4 regions of the Citrobacter sp. Igbk 17 genome follow, and region 1 is predicted to be linked to each of the others. Evidence: predicted binding sites of a transcription regulator. Region 1 holds the regulator's gene; each other region holds the start of a gene.
What was found. Region 1 encodes LexA, which represses DNA repair genes until DNA is damaged. Its sites were predicted from a motif close to TNCTGTATGTACATACAGNA; they were not measured.

Region 1 (4,526 bases):
AACTTCACGCCAGTGGCGAATACAATCGGGTCTTTTCATGTTAATTTTCCAGTGTTGCGATGCGTCAGGTATAGCACACAGCGGTGGATCTCGGCGTTTTAAGCAGAACATGATAAAGTAAGGGATTAACCTTCCACACAAATCGAGGCGCCAAATGGACAAAACCACCACGCAGGAGTTATTGGCTCAAGCTGAAAAACTCTGTGTGCAACGTAACGTGCGACTAACGCCACAACGCCTCGAAGTGCTGCGCCTGATGAGCCTGCAGGAAGGGGCGATCAGCGCCTATGATCTGCTTGATCTGCTGCGGGAAACCGAGCCGCAGGCCAAACCCCCTACCGTGTATCGTGCGCTTGATTTTCTGCTTGAACAAGGTTTTGTGCACAAAGTGGAATCCACCAACAGCTATGTGCTCTGTCATCTGTTCGATCAGCCAACCCATAGCTCGGCAATGTTTATTTGTGACCGCTGTGGCGTGGTAAAAGAAGAGTGTGCGGAAGGCGTGGAAGATATTATGCATACGCTGGCAGCTAAAATGGGATTTGCTCTGCGCCATAACGTGATTGAAGCCCACGGCCTGTGTCCGGCATGTGTGGAAGTGGAATCATGCCGCCATCCTGGCGATTGCCAGCATGACCATACCATTCAGGTGAAGAAGAAAGTCGGGCGGTAAATAAAAGAGCGAACATCCTTGTACTCTCAGGAGGGAGGGGTTAATTACCAGCGGTAATCGTTGCGTTTTTCCCAATCTTTAACTTCTTTCTCCGCCTGATCTTTCGCGTACCCGTATCGTTCCTGGACTTTACCTACCAGTTGGTCGCGTTTACCTTCAATGACCGTCATATCATCATCAGTCAGTTTGCCCCATTGCTCTTTCACTTTACCTTTGAACTGTTTCCAGTTACCGCTGACTTCGTCTTTATTCATCATCAAGTCCTCATCGTTAGGTTGTGAATAGCGAGAGTGCTGCGCCCGGATACATGCTGTTTTTGCTGGGCGTGATAATAAGTGTAGTCAGGGATTCTGGGTTTTATTTACTATTCAGAATTTTTAACCATAAGCATCAGGCAAACCAGGTGCCATTACGCCAGTGACGTCGCCAGATGAAGGCCAGTGAAAGCCCGCGCAGCGCGAGAAAAACGGTTAACGCCAGCCACAAGCCGTGGTTTCCAAGCCACGGTAAAGCCAGTAGCGTTAACGCGAAACCCGCGGCCGCAACGGCCATGCTGTTACGCATTTCCGCGGCTCGTGTTGCGCCAATGAACATCCCGTCCAGCAGATAACACCAGACGCCCACCAGCGGTAAAATCACCTGCCAGATGAGATAGCGATCGGCCAGAAGTTGGATCTGCGGCAATGAGGTCAATAGCGTAATGATCTGCTCGCCGAACAGGGCATAGACCAGGGAAAACAGGATCGCCACGATACCCGACTGCCGGCAAGCCGCCCGCCAGACATCCAGCAACTGGCTACCATCGCGTGCCCCATAGGCCTGGCCAGAGTGCGCTTCTACAGCATAGGCAAATCCGTCCAGCGCGTAGGCGGTAAACGTCAGCAGGGTCATCAGAACGGCATTAACCGCAATGATATCGCCCCCCAGACGCGCGCCCAGCACCGTGATAGCGCCAAAACAGAGTTGCAGCAGCAACGAGCGCAGCATGATGTCGCGGTTAAGCGCCAGTAAACGGCGGAAGTTGCCGCGCCACGCAAGCTTCAACATCGCCAGCGAAATTCCGCGTATATGCAGGACTTTACGTACCATCATCAGGCCGATCAGCAAAGTGGCATATTCGGCAATCACCGTCGCCAGCGCCGCGCCCTGCACGTTCATATGCAGGCCCATCACCAGCCACAAATCGAGCGCGATGTTAAGCACATTGCCAACAATCAGCAGGATAACCGGCGCGCGTGCATACTGGACGCCAAGCAGCCAGCCAAGCAGCACCAGATTTGCCAGCGAGGCGGGCGCGCTGAGCCAGCGGATTTCCAGGAACCTTCGGGCCTGCTCCAGCACCGCTTCACTACCTCCCACGATATGTAACGCCAGGCTGATAATCGGTGTACGAAACAGTGCGATAAGCAATCCGGCACCCAACGCCAGCATCAGCGGCTGAACCAGCGCGCGTGCCAGTGCCTGCGGATTTTTCGCGCCGAACGCCTGGGCTGTCAGACCGGTGGTACTCATGCGTAAAAACAGCAGCAGCATAAAGAGAAAACTGGTCGCTGTTGCGCCAACGGCAACGCCGCCAAGATAGACCGGGCTATCCAGATGACCAATCACCGCCGTGTCCACCAGCCCCAGCAGTGGAACAGTGATGTTGGAGAAAATCATCGGTAAGGCAAGGTGCCAAAGTGCTTTATCAGAGGAGGTAAAGAAAGGCATGGAAAGGAGCCTGAAAAGAAATTAACGCGTTTTTGTAGACCCGATAAGCGTAGCGTCATCGGGCAATTTGCCGGAGAGCGGCGTAAACGCCCTTTCCGGCCTACAGGAAATCAGCTGATCATTACAGCCATTCACCGTTACGAATCACGCCAACAGCCAACCCTTCAATAGTGAAGCTTTGCTCACGTAGATCAACAATAATTGGCTTAAACTCGCTGTTTTCTGGCAGAAGTTCAACCTTGTTGCCCTGCTTTTTCAGGCGCTTAACCGTGACTTCATCATCAATACGGGCAACAACGACCTGGCCGTTACGTACGTCCTGCGTTTTATGCACAGCCAGTAAATCGCCATCCATAATCCCGATATCTTTCATCGACATACCGCTGACGCGCAGCAGAAAATCGGCGTTCGGTTTGAACAGTGATGGGTCAACCTGGTAATGGCCTTCTATGTGCTGCTGTGCCAGAAGTGGCTCACCGGCCGCGACACGACCAACAAGCGGTAAGCCTTCCTCTTCTTCCTGCAGCAGACGAATACCACGCGATGCGCCAGAAACAATTTCCAGCACACCTTTCCGCGCCAGCGCTTTCAGGTGTTCTTCAGCCGCGTTTGGGGAACGGAACCCCAAACGCTGCGCGATCTCCGCACGCGTCGGTGGCATACCTGTCTGGCTGATGTGATCTCTAATGAGATCAAACACCTCTTGCTGCCTGGCCGTTAACGCTTTCATTCCGCCCCCTGGGTGTATATACAGTTATGCTGTGAGTATATACAGCTAAAGGCGAATTTGGAACCGCAAACTGCACAAAAAACAGGAGATTTATGAAGTTGTGGAATCTTTATCGCAAATGCGACCACAACAGGATGCCCCAGGTGATCAGAGCGACGAAAATAGAAAGCAATACCGCAGCCGATCCCATATCTTTCGCCCGGCCAGAAAGCTCGTGATACTCAGAACCAACTCGGTCGACAACCGCCTCAATGGCGCTGTTCAGAATTTCAACGATCATCACCAGCATCACCGAACCAATCAGCAGTACGCGGGTAATTGCGTCAACGTCCAGCCAGCAGGCAATGGCTACCCCCAACAGTACGGCAACGCTTTCCTGACGGAATGCCGCCTCATTGATCCATGCGGCGCGGAAACCTTTCCAGGAATAGCCTGCTGCTTTGATAATCCGGGTGAATCCAGTGGTATTATTGGCCATCAAAAGAACCTTTTTACATTATTAGCGTTAGTATTATTGTCTCGTTACCCTGTTTGTTTCAGGGCATAAGCAAAGCTGCGCGAAGTATGACGGGATACCACAGAAATTCACTAAACTTTCTGATATCCTTGCAGCGCATTTGCATTATTAACCAGAGGCTTTACATCGTTTATGTCCGGCTGGCCACGAATTTACTACAAATTACTGAATTTACCATTAAGCATCCTGGTAAAAAGCAAGTCTATCCCGGCGGAACCCGCCCCGGAATTGGGACTCGATACCTCTCGTCCCATTATGTACGTCTTACCGTACAACTCAAAAGCTGACTTGCTGACACTGCGTGCCCAATGTCTGGTGCACGACCTCCCCGATCCCCTGGAACCGCTGGAGATAGACGGGACTTTGCTGCCGCGCTACGTGTTTATACACGGCGGCCCGCGTGTATTCACCTATTACACGCCAAAAGAAGAGTCCATCAAGCTGTTCCATAACTATCTCGATCTGCATCGCAGCAACCCCGATTTGGATGTGCAGATGGTGCCGGTATCGGTGATGTTTGGCCGAGCCCCAGGGCGCGAGAAAGGCGAGGTCAACCCGCCACTGCGCATGCTGAATGGCGTGCAGAAATTCTTTGCCGTCTCCTGGCTGGGGCGCGACAGTTTTGTCCGCTTCTCACCTTCCGTCTCCCTGCGCCGCATGGCAGACGAACACGGCACAGATAAAACCATCGCACAGAAACTGGCACGCGTGGCGCGTATGCACTTTGCCCGCCAGCGCTTAGCCGCGGTTGGCCCTCGCCTCCCTGCCCGCCAGGATCTGTTTAATAAACTGCTGGCCTCAAAAGCCATCGCACGCGCGGTGGAAGATGAAGCACGCAGCAAAAAAATCTCCCATGAAAAGGCGCAGCAAAACGCTATCGCATTGATGGAAGAGAT
Region 2 (4,526 bases), on a different contig from region 1:
CTTCACCCCAGCAGCCATGGCTACGAATGAGTCGCCCAACTTGCTGGATCAAATTGAACGACGCTGCCGGTAAGCTTTGCACCTCAAAAGGGTAGCGGTTCAGGCTTTTCAGCCACTCGCCCTCAGTGAGCACTACCGGGCTGTCGATGGGCGGAAACGCGATTTTGTGGATATGTACCTGGGTCAGCAATTCGCCTTTCAAATCCAGACCTTCGGCAAAAGATTGCAGTCCGACCAGTACGCTGCGTTCGCCGTTTTCTACCCGCTTTCGGTGTAACTCCACCAGACGATAGCGCGGCTGGTCACCCTGTACCAGCAGCAGCAAGCGCAGATCGGTAACATGCTCAAGAAAACGCTGCATCGCCCGCCCGCTGGCAAAAAGCACCAGCATGCCCTGATGCTTTTTACTTTCCAGTTGCTCGCGGAAATAGGCCGCCATTTCCGCAATATGCTGCTCTTCGTTCTCCATCAACGGTTCGTAACGCATCTTTGGAATGACGATTTTGCCTTGCTCGACATGGTTAAACGGTGAATCCAGCGCGACAAAGCGGTCTCCCGCTTTTTCTTTCAGACCGCTCATCTCCTGCAGACGCGAGAAGCTATTGAGAGAACGGAGCGTGGCAGAGGTCACAATAATATGCGGTACGCTACGCCACAGCAGTCGTTCGAGCTGATCGCTCACGCGGATCCCGACACAATGGAACCAGACATGGATCTGCCCGTCACGCACCTCGCGCGTCGCCCATTTACTCACCGGCGCGCCTGACGACTGCGCCAGCGACGCCAGGCGCCACAATTTGCTTTGCGCCTCAAACATGCCCAATGCCCGGTTCATCTGCAAAATAACCCGATGCAGACGCACGATATCGTGGGTACCGGTTTTTTCACTGAGATCGTTGAGGAACAGTTCTGCCAGGCCACGCAGCATTTCCGTCAGTTTCGCCAGTCGCTGGCAGATCTCCATTACTTCATCAGGCAGTTCTCCCATTGCAAAGCGGTGTTCCGCTTCCTGCGTGGCGGGCATATAGAGATTGAGGATGTTATTAAGTGAAGCGATCAGTTCATATAGCTCTTCACAGTGACCATTCAACCGCTCGGCGTTCGCCAGCGGCGGCGTGGTTTTCGGGCGGAACTGCTCCATGCAGGTCGCCACTAATTTGCAGAACAGGTCCAGTTGAAGTCGATACCAGGGCGCGCTGATTTCCGCACTCATCTCCAGCGCATCGCGGGCGACATCCGGCAAATGATGGCCTTCATCAAGAACTAACAGCAGGTTTTTCGGCTCTGGCAGTACGGCTTCGCTTTCCATGGCCGCCATCACCAACGCGTGGTTCGCCACCACGACTTCGGCTTCCTGAATCTCGCGGCGGGCGACAAAAAAAGGACATTCACGATAGTAGTGGCAGTTACGGTTCAGACAGCTCGCTTTATCGGTGCTCAAACGCTGCCAGAGTCCGTCGTCAATGGCGATATCAGTGTGATCGCGCAACCCGTCCCATTTATAGCTGTCGAGATCGCCTTTCAGCCTGGCGCAGCGCTTTTGTTCTTCCTGATTATTGGGTGTCAGATCATCGTCGAGAAAAGCCAGCAGATCCTGTTGATTGGGTTCGGTACTCGCCAGTGCGGCTAAATTGCGCGGGCAGACATAACGACCACGACCAAAAGCAGCGGTAAAACGCAGATCGGGGATGATTTTCCGCAGCAACGGCAGGTCTTTGCTGTAGATCTGATCCTGCAGCGCGACGTTAGCGGTACTGACCACCAACGTTTTCTGTTCTTCACGCGCAATGGCGATACCGGGGATCAGGTAAGATAACGTTTTCCCTACACCGGTCGGCGCTTCAATCGCCAGATGCCGTCCCTCTTCCCCTGCCAGCGTTTTCGCGACATCGGCAATCATCTGTCGCTGCGGTGCACGGGGAATAAAGTCGGGGATCTGTTCCTGAAGCGCCTTGTACCAGGCGGCTATTTGCGCTTTTAGCGCCGCGGTTAATGCCATGAGAAAACCTGAAATACTGTATAAACAGCCACCATTGTGGCACATTTCAGACGCTCAATGTACCTTTTTCCCCCATTCTGGAAAGCGGCTCGCAGCACCGGCCTAAACAGCCGGATGGCGGCTTACACACCTTATCCGGTCTACAATCCGGGTTCGCGCCTTATTCGGCCTACAGTGAGGGACATTGCAGGCCGAATAAGGGTGTCGGTTAATAGTACCCCAACAACTTCCACCACAGCATGCCCACGGCAAAAATGATAATCACATTCGCCGTCACCACGCAGAGGTTGATTTTGTAAAAGCGCGGACGTTCAAAATACCCCTGGGCAAAATAGATGGGACCTGGCCCACCACCGTACTCCGTATTGCCCCACATCAGGTTACTGAAGATGCCAAAACAGATAGCGACCATCATCGGCGGCGCGCCTGCTGCGATCGCCGTTGCCGCAAAAGGGGCATACAGTGCAGCAACATGCCCGGTCGCTGTGGCAAAGAGATAATGAACGTAAATATAAAGAATCCCCAGCATAATAAAGGATTCTATCGCGCCAAACCCCTGAATACCGCTGCCCAGTTTTATCGTCATCCATTTAATAAAGCCCAGATCGGCAAGTCCGGTCGCCAGACTAATAATGACGCTAAACCAAATCACCGTATCCCAGGCCGCGTGATCATTGAGCAGGCTTTTCCAACTGACTGCGCCAGAGGCGAACAGATACGCGGCCAGTCCCAGCCCGACAGAGGTCGCTGATAATCCCGTGATCAAGCTGGTGCCCCAACCAACCAACGCCAGCACAAAACCAAAGGCGACCTTTTTCTCGTTGCTGCTCATCGCACCGAGTTCACCCAGCGCCTGCTTGCCCATCGCTTTTGCTTCTGGCGTACGCTTAAGCTCAGGGTCCAGCAATTTATAGACCAGAAGCGGCATCAGGCAGAAACAGACCATCGCCGGAACCACCGCGGAAATAAACCATCCCCCCCAGGTTATCTCAACGCCTAACGAGGATTTTGCCAGACTGGCCACCAGCGGATTCGCCGCCATCCCGGTCAGGAATATCGCTCCGGTTATCGGTGTAAACTGAAAGCACACCATGGTTAAGAAATCACCGATGCGCTTGCCGGTTACTCCAGGCGCCGAGCCCAGTACGTCATTGATTGAACGGGTGATGGGAAAAATAATCCCCCCGGAGCGGGCAGTAACCGACGGCATTGCCGGGGCCATAATCAGATCGGACACCCCCAGCGAGTAAGCGATACCCAGGCTGCTGCCGCCAAAAAGCGACAGCATTTTGTACGCGATACGTTTCCCAAGCCCTGAGGTAACAAACCCCAGAGAAAGGACATAGGCGCAGAAGATAAGCCATACCGTGCCAGAAGCAAACCCGGAAAGCGCTTTTGCCTCTGGCAAGGTTTTGGTAAAAATGACCACGCAAAGCGCAATCAACATTACCGCCCCCGAAGGGAGCGGTTGGGTAAGAATAGCGGCAATGGTCGCGGCAAAAATGGCAAACATATGCCAGGCCTGAGGCGTCAGACCATCAGGTACGGGATAAAACCAAATGATCCCCCCAATGACCAGCGGTATCAGGAACGACAGAATGGATTTTCCCGCGACAGAATTCGTTGACATAAAAATATCCTTATTCCGTTAACCCGAGAACCATCATTTCTGCGACAGATATTTGGCCAGCACCTGATCGACCATTGCAGGAGCCATTCCCAGGTAATTCGCCGGGTCGGTCAGTTCTTCAATCAACTGCGGATCCAGTCGTTCAGAGACGGATGGCATCGCATTCAGCACATCCGCCAGTCGCCCCCCGTGTTCATTGACGATACGGCAGGCGTCATACACGACATCATGCGCATCCTGACGACCGATATACGGTGCCAGTCCCATCATGACCGCTTCAGCCACAATCAGTCCGTTGGTCATGCCGAGGTTACGTTTCATCGCCGCTTCATCAACCACCAGCCCCGCTAGCATAAAGTTGGCCTGATGCAACGCCCCGGCGCTGAGGACGAAACTTTCCGGGATAGCAATCCATTCCGCATGCCACGGCCCGGTCGCCCGCTCCAAATCCTGCACCATCGCATCCAGCATCAGTCCCGCTTGCTGACGTACGCCTTTCGCACAGGCCAGCATCAACTCGCTGGAAATAGGGTTACGTTTCTGCGGCATAGTACTGCTGGCTCCGCGGCCTTTGACAAACGGTTCATACAGCTCACCAAACTCGTTTGATGCCATCAGCATCACGTCATACGCAATTTTGCCCAGCGAACCGGTCATTACCGCCAGCAGGTTTACGGCTTCGGCAAAACCATCACGCGCAACGTGCCAGGTGGAGGTCGGTACATTGAGTCCCAACTCTTCCATCATGGCTTTTTGTACCGCCAGCCCTTTATCCCCCAGCGATGCCAGCGTACCGGCCGCACCCGCAAACTCGCCAACCAGTACACGCGGGCGCGCCTGGGCAAGACGTTCAGCGTGACGTTCGAACATATCCAGCCAAATAGCGACTTTATAACC
Region 3 (4,526 bases), on a different contig from region 1:
GCTGCGTTGATGCGGAAGGCTTCCACGCCCCATTCCAGATATGCCGCCCAGTCACTGCGACGCAGCGGCAGGCCTTCACGCAGTGCAGGTTCATCAATCTGAATAATACCGATACCCGCCGCTTCCAGATCTGCCACTTCATCACGCAGCGCCAACGCAATCTGTTTCGCGATCGTTTCACGGGTCACATCTTCACGCGGGAACGACCAGCAAAGAATGGTCACCGGTCCGGTCAGCATGCCTTTAACCGGTTTGTCAGTCAGCGACTGCGCGTATTTAGCCCACTCAACGGTAATCGCTTCCGGGCGGCTGACGTCGCCAATCACCACCGGCGGTTTCACGCAGCGTGAGCCGTAGCTCTGCACCCAACCATTCTGGGTAAAGACGAAGCCGTCCAGATGTTCGCCAAAGTATTCGACCATGTCGTTACGTTCAGCTTCACCGTGTACCAGTACGTCGAGGCCCAGACGTTCCTGCTCAACAATCGCCTGTTTGATATGTTCTGCGATCCCTGTACGGTAGTTGCCTGCATCCAGGTTGCCCTTTTTGAAGTCCAGGCGCAGACCGCGAATCTCCGTGGTTTGCGGGAATGAGCCGATAGTGGTGGTCGGCCATGCTGGCAGATTAAAGCGGGCACGTTGCGCCTCGGCGCGAACCGGGTAAGCGTTGGCGCGTTGGCTGTCCTGGGCGGTGATCGCCGCCAGACGTTTTTCCACTGCGGCGTTGTGTACACGGGTGGAGTGGCGACGCGCCTGAATCGGTGCGCTCCATTCAACCAGCGCCGCGGTATCACCGCTGTTCAGCGCATCACGCAGTAGCGCCAGCTCTCCGCATTTTTGCAGCGCGAAGGCAAACCAACTCTTCACTTCGGCATCCAGACGGGTTTCAACACTCAGGTCAATTGGGCTGTGCAGCAGAGAACATGAAGACGCCACCCACAGCGAGCGTTTCCCGGCGATATCTTTAATTTGCGCGTATTTTTCGCTGAGATCGGCGCGCCAGACATTACGACCATTTACCAGACCCGCTGACAGCAGCCAGTCGGCAGGCAGACGTTTGTGCAGCTCGGCGACATCATCTTTGCCATGGACCAGGTCAACATGCAGACCCTGCACCGGCAGCACGGTAATGGTCTCCAGGTTTGGCGTTACGCCTTCGAAGTAGGTGGTCAGCAGCAACTTCACCTGGCCCTGCAGGGCGTCATAAGCCGGTTTAAAGGCATTCAACCACACTTGCGGCAGCTCCAGTACCAGAGCAGGTTCATCAATCTGCACCCACTCAATACCGCGTTTCGCCAGCTCAGCCAGCACCTGCTGGTAAACCGGCAGAATGTCGTTGAGCAGGCTCAGGCGGTCAAACTGTTCGCCCTTCACTTTCCCCAGCCAGAGGTAAGTTACCGGGCCAAGCAGTACGGGTTTTACCTTGTGACCGAGCGCCAGCGCTTCGTCCACTTCATCCAGCAGTTGGGTCCAGGTCAGTTTGAACTGCTGACCTTTGGTGAACTCCGGCACCATGTAGTGATAGTTGGTATTAAACCATTTGGTCATTTCTGCCGCCGCCGCCGGTTCACCCGTCGGTGCACGGCCACGGCCAATACGGAATAAGGTATCGATATCGACGGAGCCATCTTTATTTTGATGGCGAACCGGGACGTTGCCGAGCAGCAGGCTGGTGGTCAGGACGTGATCGTACCAGGCAAAATCACCCACCGGCAGCAGGTCTATACCCGCCTGTTTCTGCTGATCCCAGTGGCGGGCACGCAGCTCGCGGCCAACGGTCAGCAAATCTTCACGGGAAGAATTACCCGCCCAGTAACTTTCTTGCGCTTTTTTCAACTCGCGACGCAGGCCAACGCGAGGAAAACCGAGGGTGTGATTCAATATTGTCATTTTTCTTCCTCTAATTATATGTAAATCCTATGGATTTTGAATTTAGGGAAGGCGGCAAGTTTGTTCATCCCCGGGAGCTTACTGAAGTAAGAGACCGGGGTGGAGAAACGCAGCCAACGCACCATAAATTTAAAAGACGAAGGATTTTAGCCGTCCAGATGTTTACACATCCATATTTGCCAGTTACTGTATATTCCTCAAGCGCAATTTGTTCATGCCGAAGTGAAGGACTTTCATGATCGAGATTAAACACCTGAAAACGCTCCAGGCGTTGCGGAACAGTGGCTCTCTGGCAGCAGCAGCGGCCACGTTGCATCAGACGCAATCCGCCCTTTCTCACCAGTTCAGCGATCTGGAGCAGCGCCTTGGCTTTCGGCTTTTTGTCCGCAAGAGCCAGCCTTTGCGTTTTACGCCACAGGGTGAAATTCTGCTCCAGTTGGCAAACCAGGTATTGCCGCAAATAGGTCGCGCGCTGCAGGCATGCAACGAACCGCAGCAAACCCGATTACGTATCGCTATCGAATGCCACAGTTGCATTCAGTGGCTGACGCCCGCGTTGGAGAATTTTCGTGCCAACTGGCCGCAGGTGGAGATGGATTTTAAATCCGGTGTGACCTTCGATCCGCAACCGGCGCTACAGCAGGATGAGCTGGATCTGGTGATGACATCCGACATTCTGCCGCGCAGCGGATTGCACTACTCACCGATGTTCGATTTTGAAGTACGCCTGATCCTGGCCCCCGACCATCCGCTGGCCAGCAAAACGCAAATCACGCCGGAAGATTTGGCCAGCGAAACTCTGCTTATTTATCCGGTGCAGCGTAGTCGGTTGGATGTCTGGCGGCATTTCCTGCAGCCCGCAGGCATCAGTCCGTCGCTGAAGAGTGTGGATAACACACTGCTGCTGATTCAGATGGTTGCCGCAAAAATGGGTATCGCGGCTTTGCCGCACTGGGTAGTAGAGAGTTTTGAACGCCAGGGTCTGGTCGTAACCAAAACCCTGGGCGATGGGTTGTGGAGCCGACTGTACGCCGCCGTTCGCGACGGAGAACAGCGCCAGCCGGTAACAGAAGCGTTTATTCGTTCAGCGCGGAATCACGCCTGTGACCACCTGCCGTTTGTGCGGAGTGCGGAACGACCCACTTACGATGTACCCACAGTGAAGCCACTATCACAGCCGCGCCAATGATAAAGCTTGGCCAGTGCGGTTGTTGGTGCCAGATAGCCAGATTGACCAGCAGCCCCGCCGGCACATGCATATTGTTCATAATGCCCAACGTACCGGCATCCACCTGGGTCGCGCCGTAGTTCCACATAAAGTAACCAATGCCGGACGCCGCCACGCCAAGAAACACCAGAATTCCCCACTGTAGCGGGGTTGCAGGCATTTTCTGAGCATTGCCCAGCATGAACCAGGCCACGACCGCCACCATAAAGGCGCCCATGTAAAACCAGGCAAAGGCGTTGTGTTGTGGCATCGGGCGCGTTTCCATCAGGCGTTTGTAACCCACCATACCGATGGCAAAGCTAATGTTAGAAAGCTGTACCAGCAGCAGGCCGGTCCAGAAGTGGCTGGTCACCTGATCGTAACGGATAATCCCTGCGCCAATTACCGCCAGTAGTGCGCTGAACGCATAGTTCCAACGTAAACGGCGCCCGCTCATCAGGTCATAAATTAGCGTAATGTACAACGGCGTCAGAACGGTAAAGAGCAGCAATTCTGAAACCGTCAGATACAGATAGGCGTGAAAACTCAGCATATACATAATGCCAAGCTGCATGGCTCCCACCAGCATATACAGCGCGATTGTTTTTACGCTGTGCCCACGGGTACGCAAAAACGGTAAAAACACCAGAGCCGCCAGCCCAACGCGCACCAGCACCGCAAAATAGCTATCGACATGACCGGCAAGGTACTCGCCAAACAGGCTGAAGGAAAAGGCCCACAGAATTGTGGTAATGATGAGTAACGCCACAATGGATGTCTCTTAACAAAAGGTACACCCATTGTAGCGAAGAATAAGGTTGACAACTGGTCAACTAACGACCAACAACGTTACTGCAGAAAAAGCTCACGCAGATAATGCGGCACGGCATCGTCGGCATTGAGGCCAATCACGTCCAGTTTCGGATGCAGATCCTTCAGGCGTTGATGCGCGTTACCCATGATACAGCCTTTGCCTGCCATGGAGAGCATTTCCGCGTCGTTCATACCGTCGCCGAAGGCGATACAGTCCTTCAGGCTATAGCCCATCGCTTTCGCCACAGCTTCCAGCGCATGGCCTTTCGACACGCCACCTGCCATCACTTCCAGACACGTCAGTGTGGAGAAACTGACGTTCACGCGATCGCCCCAGCGGGCGTTAATCGCCTGTTCCAGCGGCAGCAACCTTTCGTGAGAATCGGTGGTGAAAAACACTTTGCTAACGCCTTCCGGCTCCAGCAGTGCAGGTTCAAACAGTGAATAATTGAATACCGCCTCTTTAAAGAAACGCATTTCTTCCGGGCGGTGGCGGTTCATGAACCACTCATCATCGCGGTAAACATTCGTCACGATATCCGGGTTGGCGTTCACAACGCCAAACAGATCGCTGGCAATGTCGCGATCCAGGTTGTGGGAAAACACCAGATTTCCGT
Region 4 (4,526 bases), on a different contig from region 1:
CAACCAACAGTTCGCCACGATAACCGTCCACCACCAACGTGCGGCGGTGCAACACAGACGGCTGGATATCAGCCCCCATTACGGTCGGGATCCCCAGCGCACGAACCATAATCGCCGCGTGAGAGTTGGCGGCACCATCCCTGACGACAACCCCTACCAACCGGTCCTGGGGAAGTTCCGCCAGCGTAGTGGCAGACAGCTCATCCGCCACCAGCACGAAACGTTCCGGCCAGGCATTCGGTCCCTGAACAGAGTCATCAAGATGGAACAGCAGACGCTGCCCCAAGGCGCGCAAATCCCCGGCGCGTTCTTTAAGATAGTTATCGCTTAGCGCGGCAAACTGTTCGGCAAACTTCTCAATGATCGTCTTAACCGCCCACTCGGCCACCGAGCCGTTATCCACTTCTGCAAACAACTCGCGGCGCAGACGGGTATCGGAGAGCAGGTGCGAATAGAGATCAAAAATTGCCGCTGTCTCTTTCTGTGCCCCGGCAGCAAAACGCTTACTGTAGCGGCGAAATTCATTCGCGGCTTCTTCCAGTGCGCCAGTCAGACGTTCACGCTCAAGCACCGGATCCAACGTTGAAGCCTGATACACCTGCTCCATCAGCGGCAGCGTGGCATCCTGCCAGCCTTCAGCGATCGCCACACCGGGTGCGGCTGGCAACGCGCGGATACGCGTTTGCCGGTATTGCCCAAATAGCGCGGTTAACTGCGACTGAGACAGAATAGCGGCCATCTGTGTGGCAAGCGTAACCAGAAAAGATTCTTCGCTTTCGTCGTACTGGCGCAACTCACGTTGCTGTACCACCAGGACGCCTAATAACTGGCGCCGCTGGATGATCGGTACGCCTAAGAACGCACGAAAACGTTCCTCTTTCACCGAAGGAATATATTTAAAGCTGGGGTGTTTTTGCGCATCGGCGAGGTTGATAGGTTCCGCCAGCCTGCCAACCAGGCCAACGATCCCTTCATCAAACGCCAGTGCAACAGTGCGACCGCGTGGTTTTTTAAGTCCTCGGGTCGCCATCAGGTAATAACAGCGTCGGTCGTGATCGGCCAGGTAGACCGAGCAGACCTCTGTATCCATCGCAAGACAGATGTCAGTAACCAGAATATTCAACGCCTCATTGAGACGTGGGGCACTGGCCACCTTTTCGACTATTTCGCGCAGGCGGGTGAGCATAATTTGCGTAGCTTAACCTCTTTTACGTCTGTACGCAGGTGCGCTTTGCGGCTTAGGAGTGCTCTCCTGAAGCGCCATCACAACACTTGCGAATTCTTTCATCACCCTGCGATAGACATCGCGTTTAAATGACACCACCTGTCGAACCGGATACCAGTAACTCACCCAGCGCCAGCCGTCGAACTCAGGTGTACTGCTGGTTTGCATATTGATTTCAGCATCGCTGCTGACCAACTGCAGAAGAAACCATTTTTGTTTCTGGCCGATACAAACCGGCTTTGTGTCCCAACGCACCAAACGTTTCGGTAACTTGTAACGCAACCAGTTACGAGTAGAAGCAAGGATCCGTACATCTTTACGACTCAGACCGACTTCTTCAAAGAGTTCCCGGTACATCGCCTGCTCTGCTGTCTCTCCTGCATTTATCCCGCCTTGCGGGAATTGCCAGGAGTGCTGACCAAATCGCCGGGCCCACATGACCTGCCCCTGGCGGTTACAAATTACTATCCCTACATTCGGGCGGTAGCCATCGTCATCAATCACCGGACTACCTCAACATAAACCTTATATACAAACGATTGTTTCACACTCCAGAGGGGCGGTAAACCACTCTGTTAAGGGCGCGATATTCTAATAACAATTGAATAACTCACAGCAAAGGGCCAAGTTATAAACAGAAGATACGCTACATAGGCGATTTTATTCACCTTTTCTGTGGATATAGTTGTGAAGAAGTACGGAATTACTATGGGAAAACCCGGAACAGTCTGAATAAGACATCCGTCACATAACAAAAATAGTCTTATATATTCATTAAGTTAAAAGCAACAACCGTAGCTAAACATGCAGAAATGTGATGTGCATCACGCATACGATCTCCGACCTGATGAAAGATCGACCAGCGTTGGTTTTATCCACAGATTATGCCAATAAGTTAGGCACAATTTGTGTGAAAATTCGATTTTCGTCGCACGTCAAGGCTGTAAATTGAAACAGTAGTGGGGGTTTTTCACAGTTATCCCATCTTTCTGTGGATAACATGGTGTAAGATCCTGTTCATTGTCAGTGACCAGAATTGGAAAACCCAGTTTTCTGTTGCGCAACACTTTACATAAAAATATAAAAACCACTATAAATCATGCAATTGGATAAAGCATGTGGAAAAAGATAAACTCTGTCCACACGGTATAAAATCATTGCTCATTTTTTAACCCCAAGGGTAAACCTGATGCCAGAACTCCATCCATTGCTTTCGCCTCCTGAATCCGAAGCCCAGTTGCTGCACCAGGCACGGCAACTTTCGGGCTACACGCTGGGAGAACTGGCGTCGATGGCTGGACTCGTCGCGCCAAAGGATCTGAAGCGGGACAAAGGCTGGATTGGCGTGCTGCTGGAAATCTGGCTTGGGGCCAGTGCGGGCAGTAAACCGGAGCAGGATTTTGCCGCGCTGGGCGTGGAGTTAAAAACGATCCCTGTGGATAGCCTTGGCAGACCGTTGGAAACGACCTTTGTCTGCGTGGCACCGTTAACCGGCAATACCGGCGTGACCTGGGAAACCAGCCATGTTCGACACAAGCTTAAACGCGTATTGTGGATACCCGTAGAAGGTGAACGCAGCATCCCTGTGGCTGAACGTCGCGTTGGCTCCCCGCTGTTGTGGAGTCCGAATGAAGAGGAAGATCGACAGTTACGTCTGGACTGGGAAGAGTTAATGGACATGATTGTGTTAGGGCACGTCGAACGTATCACCGCCCGTCATGGTGAAGTTTTACAACTACGCCCAAAAGCCGCCAACGCCCGGGCGCTTACCGAGGCTATCGGTGCCCATGGTGAACCGATCCTGACTCTGCCACGCGGATTTTACCTGAAGAAGAACTTTACGCGCGCACTGCTGGAACGGCATTTTCTATTCCAGGCTCAATAACACACCCTGACCTTTCGCCCGTCGCGTTACGCGCCTATAATTACCGCTTCTTTTTTTTGGCAGGACTTTGTTCGATGTTATTTGCATGGATAACCGATCCTAACGCCTGGCTGGCGCTCGGTACGCTGACGCTGCTGGAGATCGTTCTCGGGATCGACAATATTATTTTCCTTTCTCTGGTTGTAGCAAAACTCCCAACAGCACAACGCAATCATGCCCGACGAATCGGGCTGGCGGCAGCGATGGTGATGCGCCTGGCGCTGCTGGCATCCATCGCCTGGGTAACGCGGCTCACTAATCCGTTATTCGAGCTGTTTGGCGAGGCGATTTCAGCGCGCGATCTGATCCTTCTGCTCGGCGGATTGTTCCTGATCTGGAAAGCGAGTAAAGAGATCCACGAGTCCATTGAGGGCGAAGAGGAAGGGCTGAAAACCCGCGTCTCTTCTTTCCTCGGCGCGATTGTGCAGATCATGTTGTTGGATATTATCTTCAGTCTGGACTCAGTAATCACCGCAGTAGGCTTGTCCGATCATCTGTTTATTATGATGGCAGCCGTCGTGATTGCCGTGGGTGTAATGATGTTCGCAGCCCGCCCAATCGGTGAGTTTGTTGATCGTCACCCTTCGGTAAAAATGCTGGCACTCTCTTTCCTGATACTGGTTGGCTTCACGCTAATCCTGGAAAGCTTCGATGTCCATGTGCCGAAAGGATACATTTACTTCGCTATGTTCTTCTCTATCGCTGTAGAGACTCTGAACCTGTGGCGCAATAAAAAAAATCCGCTCTGACAGATACTATCGCTCCCCGCATGGGGAGCGAATACTCCCTGCGCACCTTCCCTCTCTCACAGATTAAGATTTTACTGCTTTCGCCCCGCACAACTTCGCGTTATTACTAAACTAGTGTCAGACGCAGGCCATGTGAGGATAAGCAGATGAAAAAATGGGCAGTTTTAATTTCCGCCGTCGGGCTGGCTTTTGCCGTTTCCGGATGCAGCAGTGATTATGTGATGGCAACAAAAGATGGTCGAATGATCCTGACCGATGGTAAACCAGAAATTGACGATGATACCGGTCTGGTGAGTTACCACGATCAGCAAGGCAATGCGATGCAAATTAACCGCGACGAAGTCTCTCAAATCATTGAGCGTTGATGGTTAAGGTCAGCCACGCTGCTGGCCTTAACAATTTTGCTTCCCTTTTTCCCTTCCCTCAGCCATTTTTATAATCCTTATGTCGTGATTATAAAAAGGAAACGGCTATGCAATATCACCGTATACCCCACAGCTCGCTGGAAGTCAGTACACTGGGGCTGGGCACAATGACGTTTGGTGAACAAAACAGCGAAGCCGACGCACATGCACAGCTCGACTATGCCGTTGCACAAGGCATAAATTTAATCGACGTTGCCGAGATG

Region 2: the regulator LexA is predicted to act here: its motif matches at 2,014-2,033, upstream of dinG (ATP-dependent DNA helicase DinG).
Region 3: the regulator LexA is predicted to act here: its motif matches at 2,074-2,093, upstream of metR (HTH-type transcriptional regulator MetR).
Region 4: the regulator LexA is predicted to act here: its motif matches at 2,165-2,184, upstream of mutH (DNA mismatch repair endonuclease MutH).

What each region holds. Positions count from the first base shown of each region.
Region 1 is NZ_JANEWI010000022.1:61,831-66,356, forward strand. It holds gene NNO08_RS14260 (cupin domain-containing protein) at 1-39, opposite strand, end outside; gene zur (zinc uptake transcriptional repressor Zur) at 155-673, shown strand; gene NNO08_RS14270 (CsbD family protein) at 718-927, opposite strand; gene dinF (MATE family efflux transporter DinF) at 1,064-2,383, opposite strand; gene lexA (transcriptional repressor LexA) at 2,505-3,113, opposite strand; gene NNO08_RS14285 (diacylglycerol kinase) at 3,223-3,591, opposite strand; gene plsB (glycerol-3-phosphate 1-O-acyltransferase PlsB) at 3,763-4,526, shown strand, end outside.
Region 2 is NZ_JANEWI010000009.1:61,515-66,040, reverse strand. It holds gene dinG (ATP-dependent DNA helicase DinG) at 1-1,999, opposite strand, end outside; gene NNO08_RS07715 (DASS family sodium-coupled anion symporter) at 2,208-3,629, opposite strand; gene pcaB (3-carboxy-cis,cis-muconate cycloisomerase) at 3,663-4,526, opposite strand, start outside.
Region 3 is NZ_JANEWI010000020.1:59,138-63,663, reverse strand. It holds gene metE (5-methyltetrahydropteroyltriglutamate--homocysteine S-methyltransferase) at 1-1,889, opposite strand, end outside; gene metR (HTH-type transcriptional regulator MetR) at 2,125-3,078, shown strand; gene NNO08_RS13475 (carboxylate/amino acid/amine transporter) at 2,966-3,865, opposite strand; gene yigL (sugar/pyridoxal phosphate phosphatase YigL) at 3,946-4,526, opposite strand, start outside.
Region 4 is NZ_JANEWI010000003.1:99,091-103,616, forward strand. It holds gene ptsP (phosphoenolpyruvate--protein phosphotransferase) at 1-1,186, opposite strand, end outside; gene rppH (RNA pyrophosphohydrolase) at 1,199-1,729, opposite strand; gene mutH (DNA mismatch repair endonuclease MutH) at 2,415-3,110, shown strand; gene NNO08_RS02730 (TerC family protein) at 3,185-3,898, shown strand; gene ygdR (lipoprotein YgdR) at 4,045-4,263, shown strand; gene NNO08_RS02740 (NADP(H)-dependent aldo-keto reductase) at 4,371-4,526, shown strand, end outside.